3 regions of the Sphingobium fuliginis genome follow, and region 1 is predicted to be linked to each of the others. Evidence: predicted binding sites of a transcription regulator. Region 1 holds the regulator's gene; each other region holds the start of a gene.
What was found. The regulator LexA, encoded in region 1, represses DNA repair genes until DNA is damaged. The targets are predictions, from matches to a motif close to GTTCCNCNCTTGTTCT.
Positions count from the first base shown of each region.

Region 2: H5V43_RS21485 (ImuA family protein) is a predicted target of LexA. The motif match lies at 842-857, and genes of this name have one in related genera.
Region 3: H5V43_RS21505 (error-prone DNA polymerase) is a predicted target of LexA. The motif match lies at 1,345-1,360, and genes of this name have one in related genera.

Region 1 covers NZ_CP060035.1:487,338-489,597, reverse strand. Annotated here, with positions in the region: gene H5V43_RS02325 (molybdopterin molybdotransferase MoeA) at 1-517, shown strand, start outside; gene H5V43_RS02320 (hypothetical protein) at 602-760, opposite strand; gene lexA (transcriptional repressor LexA) at 914-1,600, shown strand; gene H5V43_RS02310 (ComEC/Rec2 family competence protein) at 1,591-2,260, opposite strand, start outside.
Region 2 covers NZ_CP060037.1:18,402-20,661, forward strand. Annotated here, with positions in the region: gene H5V43_RS21465 (recombinase family protein) at 1-63, shown strand, start outside; gene H5V43_RS21470 (hypothetical protein) at 76-426, opposite strand; gene H5V43_RS21475 (hypothetical protein) at 413-604, opposite strand; gene H5V43_RS21480 (hypothetical protein) at 598-759, opposite strand; gene H5V43_RS21485 (ImuA family protein) at 888-1,649, shown strand; gene H5V43_RS21490 (Y-family DNA polymerase) at 1,564-2,260, shown strand, end outside.
Region 3 covers NZ_CP060037.1:20,939-23,198, forward strand. Annotated here, with positions in the region: gene H5V43_RS21490 (Y-family DNA polymerase) at 1-547, shown strand, start outside; gene H5V43_RS21495 (DUF6771 family protein) at 611-772, shown strand; gene H5V43_RS21500 (hypothetical protein) at 798-1,139, shown strand; gene H5V43_RS21505 (error-prone DNA polymerase) at 1,397-2,260, shown strand, end outside.

The DNA of each region.
Region 1 (2,260 bases):
CGATCTCCCCGGCATGATCCAGGCCTTTGCCCACGCCAGCCAGGCGGACATCATCGTTTCGACCGGCGGCGCATCGGTGGGCGATCACGACATCGTCCGCCCGGCTTTCGTCCAGGCCGGGGGCTCGCTCGATTTCTGGAAAATCCGCATGCGTCCGGGCAAGCCGTTGATGGCGGGGACATTGGGTTCCGTCGTCTTCCTGGGCCTGCCGGGCAATCCGGTATCAGCCTTCGTGACGGCGACGCTGTTCCTGTTGCCGCTGGTCCGCAACATGATGGGCGCGGCATCGCCCCTGCCCCGCACCGCGCCGGCGACGCTCGCCGCGCCGCTGCCCGCCACGGGGGAACGCGACGATTACCTTCGCGCCTTCCGCACGGAAGCGGGCATCGTTTCCGTGACATCGCAGGACAGCGCCGCCACCGCGGCCATGGCGATGGCCGACTGCCTCATCCTGCGACCTGCCGGCTCTGCTCCGGCCGCCGCCGGCGATCCCGTCACGGTTCTTCCCCTCGCATAAGGAAAGGGGCCGCCGCGCGACCCCTTCCAATGCAGTCCTGACGGATGGCGGCGATGTCAGCCATGCTGGACCGCCGCCGTTCCTTCAGCGCTGCTGCTTGCCGGGCGACTTGTCCTGACGGCGTTCATCGCCCATCTGGCCCTGCCGGTCTTCCTGCTGCTGCTGGCGTCCACCCTGGCTGGAGCGGTCGCCGCCCTGCTGGTCGCGACGTTGACCGCCGCCCTGGTTGTTCTGGTTGGCCATCTTTCTCTCCTATTCACCTTCTTCGTGGAAGGCAGGCGTTAAACGGCCTGCGGCCTTCCGCGTTCCAGCAAAAGCGCCCAACGGTTAGGCGCTTGACTTGCCCCGTTCCGTTTCCTATGCGTTCTCCATCCGTTCCAAGGAGGGCAAGGCGAGATGTTGACACCCAAGCAACAGGAATTGCTGAGCTTCATTCAGACCCGGCTGGAGGAGGGAGGCGTATCCCCCTCTTTCGAGGAGATGAAGGAAGCGCTGGACCTGCGGTCCAAATCCGGCATCCACCGCCTGATCAATGCGTTGGAGGAACGCGGCTTCATCCGCCGCCTGCCCAATCGCGCCCGCGCACTGGAAGTGCTCAAACTGCCCGATGCCATGCATCGCGCTCCCAAGGTCGTCGTGCCTGCCAAGCCGCCGCTGACGCCCGGTCCAGCGGCCAGCAGGCCCCCGGTCGCCGCCAACGACATATTGGAGATTCCGCTGCACGGCCGGATCGCGGCGGGCGTGCCGATCGAGGCGCTGGAGGGGCAGAACATGCTTTCCGTTCCCGCCGCGCTGCTGGGCACCGGGGATCATTATGCGCTGGAAGTGGCGGGGGATTCAATGGTCGAAGCGGGCATTCTGGACGGCGATTTCGCGCTTATCCAGCGCACCGACGTCGCGCGCGAGGGGCAGATCGTGGTCGCCCTGATCGACGAAAATGAAGCGACGCTGAAATATTTCCGGCGTGAGGGTCCGAAGGTCCGGCTCGATCCCGCCAACAGCGCCTATGAACCGCAGATCTACGACCCTCGGCAGGTCCGCATCCAGGGCAAGCTGGCAGGGTTGCTGCGCCGCTATAACTGATGCTTCCTGTATTCGCGCGGCCGGCTGGAAGGCCGCGCGACCCAGGGGTGCTCATCATGCCACGCCTTCGCGCTGCGCATGGTGCCATGGTCCAGATCGATGGTCAGGCCACCCGTCCTGGCGAGGAAGCGTCGATCCACCTTCAGCCAGCGTGGGCGACAGGCGCCCTGCAGGCGGCGGTCGCTGACGACGATGTCTGAATAGGCGCAATCCCGCGCCAGTATCGCATTATCGATCCTCACGCTGCTTCGCGTCAGCAACAGGTTCCAGTTCCGGCCCCCTCCCTTCAGGCGAACGGCGCATAGATCGGGAGAACAGCGAGCCTGGGGCAGCGCCGTCAATGCCTGCAAGGTACCGTCATAACCCGCGCTTTCCGCCATGACGTCGCGCGCATAGCCGCCGGCGCGAGCCCGCAGCATCGCCATGCCGCCATCGGCAGTGCGCACCGCGACATGCCGGCCGTCCCCGCTTATCAATATGGCGGGCATCGGGCTGGTCAGCACCATCATGACGCCGGTGGTCACGGGCATCAGACCCGCCCAGCGCCACCGGCTTCGCCATAGCAGGCACCACAGCATGCCCAGCAGCATCAGGCCGAACACTACGCCCGACTGGGCGGGCGCCAGAACCACCGCCCAAGGGCTGGATGCCACGCCATGG
Region 2 (2,260 bases), on a different replicon from region 1:
AAAGCCCTCGAAGCCACGGAGAAGAACACAAAGTCCCAGCGTTCCCGGTCCGTTCGCTCTTAGCGTGCAGATAAGTCACTTTCGTGCAGTCACCCCTCTGTGTCGGCTCACGGCCTTTTTCCATTCCCGTTCATCGGGAGGGGGAAATTTGATCCGCAGCGGTTGCCGGGTGGTTTCGATCGAGACTGGGCGGACCTTGCGACCATAGCGTTTCGAACAGCTGGTGCAGTAGAAGCATCGGACTGCGTCGCGAAAATCATCGGTCCAACCTTTGCGGTGGAATTTCCACCACAGGCCATGGGGTTCGAACAGGCCCACCCGCCGGCAGCGGCATTCGACCTTGACCGTATAGCCCCAATGGGCGGCCTCGAAGATGGAGGTCGTCTGCCGATCATGATCGTGGGTGATGCCATCACGGGTTTGCATGTCTCACGCGCTCGTCCCAGGCTAAAGCGCCCAGCATATAGGGGCCATCATCGCGCCGGCCTTCGCGGATCTCGCGCAGGAAAGCGCGATTGTCGAAGCCGCGCTTCTCCAGCGCTTGCGCCACCGCCTCGCGGATATGATCGATATGGTCCATGGTCCGGTCCTCTGGCTTCACCACGGAATCTCATCATCGTCGACGAGCGCCGGATCCTTGCGGGGATCGACGGGCGGTGTCGTCGATTCGGTGCCGGGGGTCTCAAACAAGTCCGCTTGTTCTGGCGCCTCAGCCGACTTGGCGCCAAGCCGTAGACTGAGCTTTCGACGTTGCTGCATCGCGATTCTCCTCGATGATTTCAGGCCAGTCTCGACTGCCTCGATGGGGTGCGACTCCGGCCCATTGACTCTTAGCGCCTTTGGAACAAAAAAGGAACAAACAACCGCCGAGTCATAGGAGGCCCTTCATGACGGAAAGAGGGGCACGTCCCCATGTCGCTGCGCTGCGCGCAAAAATCGCCGAGATCGAGGGTGGTGATCGCCGGGCGCGGTCGGTGTTGCCGTTCGGGATCGAGGTGATCGATTCGAAGCTGCCGGGCGGCGGCCTGGCGCTGGGCGCGCTGCACGAAGTGGCGGGCGGCGCGCAGGGAGCGACCGATGGCGCTGCGGCCGCCTTGTTCGCAGCCGGCATTGTCGGGCGGATCAGCGGCAGCATCCTCTGGTGCATGACCCAGGCCGATCTGTTCGCCCCGGCCATCGCCCAAGCCGGGCTCGATCCCGACCGGGTCATCTATGTGGAAGCCCGCGACGAGACCGCGCTGCTTTCCTGTTTCGAGGAGGGGCTGCGCCATGGTGGTCTGGGTGGCGTGGTGGCCGAGGTCGCGCGGCTGTCGATGACCGCCTCGCGGCGATTGCAACTGGCGGCGGAAAGCACCGGCACGATCGGTATCGCGGTGCGCCGCTGGCGGCGATCGGCCGAAGCCTCGGACCTTGGGCAGCCGACGGCTGCGGCGACGCGCTGGCGGGTGACGGCGGTTCCCTCTGAGTTGCTGCCGGTGCCGGGTGTCGGGCGGCATCGCTGGTTCGTCGAACTCATCCGCTGCCGCGCGGGCGAGAGCGCTGATTTTCTGGTGGAAGCATGTGATGCGACAGGTTGTCTCGCTCTTCCTGCCGACCTGGCCGACCGATCGGCTGCGTCGCAGGCTTGGGCGGAACGCGCCGCCTCCTGACGCGGCGCTCGTCCTGGTCGGCATGGAGGGTAATCGCCGCGTGCTCACCGCGGCGAATGCGGCCGCGCGCGCGATCGGGCTCCATGCGGGCATGGCCGCGACCCAGGCGCAGGCGCTGGTGCCCGATCTGCTCATCATGGACGCAGACCTGGAGGCGGATAGGCAGGCGCTGGAGCGACTCGCCATCTGGTCGCTCCGCCGCTACGCCCCGATCATCGCGCTCGATCCGCCCGATGGGCTGATGCTCGACATCACCGGCGCGGACCATGCTCATGGGGGAGCTATGGGAGTGTTGCGCGACATATTGAAGCGCCTGGCCGAAGTGGAAACGGCGGGACGCGCCGTCTGCGCGCCGGCCTATGGCGCTGCCCATGCATTGGCGCGTTATGGCGCTGACCCCTTTCGTGTGGTCGACCCGCTGGAACTGGCCGATGCCATTGGCGATCTTCCGCTTGCCGCGCTACGCCTCGACCGTGCCACGATAATGTCGCTCAGCAAGCTCGGCCTCGAAACCATTGCCGATCTGGAGGCCATGCCGCGCGCCTCGCTCGCGCTGCGGTTCGGGTCCAAGCCGGGCCAACGGCTCGACCAGGCCTATGGTCGGGCATCGG
Region 3 (2,260 bases), on a different replicon from region 1:
TCCGGGGTTCGGGGTGGAGCGCATGTTGCTGGCGGCGCCGGCGGTCGAGCCTTTGCGTTTCCGCACCATCTCCAACCTTGGCGATGTGCCGGTGCCCGATGTGGCCGCGCTGGTCGACATATTGGGCAACAGGGTAGGGGAGGAGCGGCTCTATCGCTATGCCGCGCGGGAGAGCGATATCCCCGAACGGTCGGTGACCAGGATCGCGCCCATGGCCGATCCGACGCTGCTCCGCTGGCCCGAGCGCTGGCCGCGCCCGGCGCGGCTGTTCGCGCGGCCTGAACCGATCGACACCATGGCGCTGCTTCCCGATCATCCTCCGGTCCATTTTATCTGGCGCGGCATCCGGCGGCGGGTGAAGCGGGCCGATGGCCCGGAACGCATCTATGGCGAATGGCATATGAGCGAAGCGGAGTGGCTCAGCGTCCGGGATTATTTCCTTCTCGAGGATGAAACAGGCGCGCGCTACTGGGTGTTCCGACAGGGTGACGGCATGGACAGCGCGACCGGCGGACAGGGCTGGTTCCTGCATGGGCTTTTTGGCTGAACACCAATGCCCTGTTGCCCTGCCAATGTGGGTTGATCATAGGCCTTTGAAATGGACGAAAAAGTGAAGGACCAGATTCTGCGCGCCACGGAGCGCGCGCCGCAATGGTTGCGCAATGACCTTGCCTCCAAGGATGCGGGCGTGCGCGCGCAAGCGGAGGAGATCCTTGCGACGACGATCGCTAACGCGCTGGCCAATGGAACCGGCGCGCCCGCGGAGGATTAGGGGCGCAGATTCGTTGGAGCCTGGGATGATGCGTGCCGTGGAGATTGCCGTGCCTGCGCTTCCTCTCCTCGCTATCCTTATGCTGATGGGATCTTCGGCGGCTCAAGCTGTCGATCATCACAAAGCTCTACGTGTCGTGTGCGCGCAGGGCCGCAGCTTTGGGCTTAGGATCGAAGGTCGGCAGGCGCATGTGCAACTGGCCGACAGCGAGCTGGTGCTCGTCCGCAAGCCTTCGTCGCTGGGTCAGCATTTTCGCAACGGGGACGCGACGCTGATCCTCGACGATGACTATGTCGCCTTTGTCCAGCGCGGTGACTGGGGCTGGCAGGATTGCCATATCGACCAGCCTTCCGGTTCAGATCGGTGACGAATCCATCTTGAATTGCTACGGAAAAGGCATAGCTTCAGCTTGTCGCCCCACTCTTGGAGCGACATCTCCCCTCAACCTCGGCCCCGCCGTTGAGTTAGGCTCCGGCGGGGATCCTTTTATCCTGGACCGATGGTGCCGACAGCGGCAGCATCGCGCTCAAATTGGCGGAGTGACCGCCGTGCCCGTTGACTCTCTGCCCATTGGAACAAATAGCGAACATATGCGCTATGATGTGAGAATCGGCAGGTGCCGCCATGCGATATGCTGAACTCCAATGCGCCTCGCATTTCTCCTTCCTGCGCGGGGCATCGAGCTGCGAGGAGCTGTTCACCCAGGCGGAAGCCTGTGGCCTCGACGCCCTCGCCATTACCGATCGTAACAGCCTGGCCGGAATCGTGCGCGCTCATGAGGCAGCAAAGGTCACCGGCGTCCGGTTGATCGTCGGTTGCCGGCTCGATCTTGCCGAAGGTCAGTCGCTGCTGGTCTATCCCATCGACCGATCCGGCTATGCCCATCTCTGCCGGTTGCTCAGCCGCGGCAAAAAGCGGGGCGGGAAGGGCAAGTGCATCATCGGCTGGGACGATGTCGCGGATTTTGCCGAAGGGCTGCTCGCCATATTGCTGCCCGGCGAGGTGGAGGAGGCGCAAGCCGTGATTTCGCGCTTCGCCAGGATCTTTGCCGGACGAGGCTATCTGGCGCTGACGCTGCGCCGGCGGCCGGGCGATCAACTGCGGCTGCACAATCTCTCCAACCTGGCCGCACGGCATGCGGTGCCGACGGTGATCACCGGCGATGTTCTCTATCATCATCCGCACCGCCGGGTGCTCCAGGAGGTGATGACCTGCACCCGTCATCGCTGCACGATCGATGAACTCGGCGCCCGCCGCGAACTGTATGCCGACCGCTATTTGATGCCGGCTGCGGAAATGCACCGTCTCTACGGTCGCTATCCCCAGGCGCTGGCGCGGACGCTCGAAATTGCCGACCGCTGCCGCTTCTCGCTCGACGAGCTCAAATATCAATATCCGGAAGAAGCCAGCATAACGGGCCTGACGCCGCAGGCGGCGCTGGAGCAGATGAGCTGGGAGGCGGCCAAGGTCCGCTATCCCGAGGGCGTG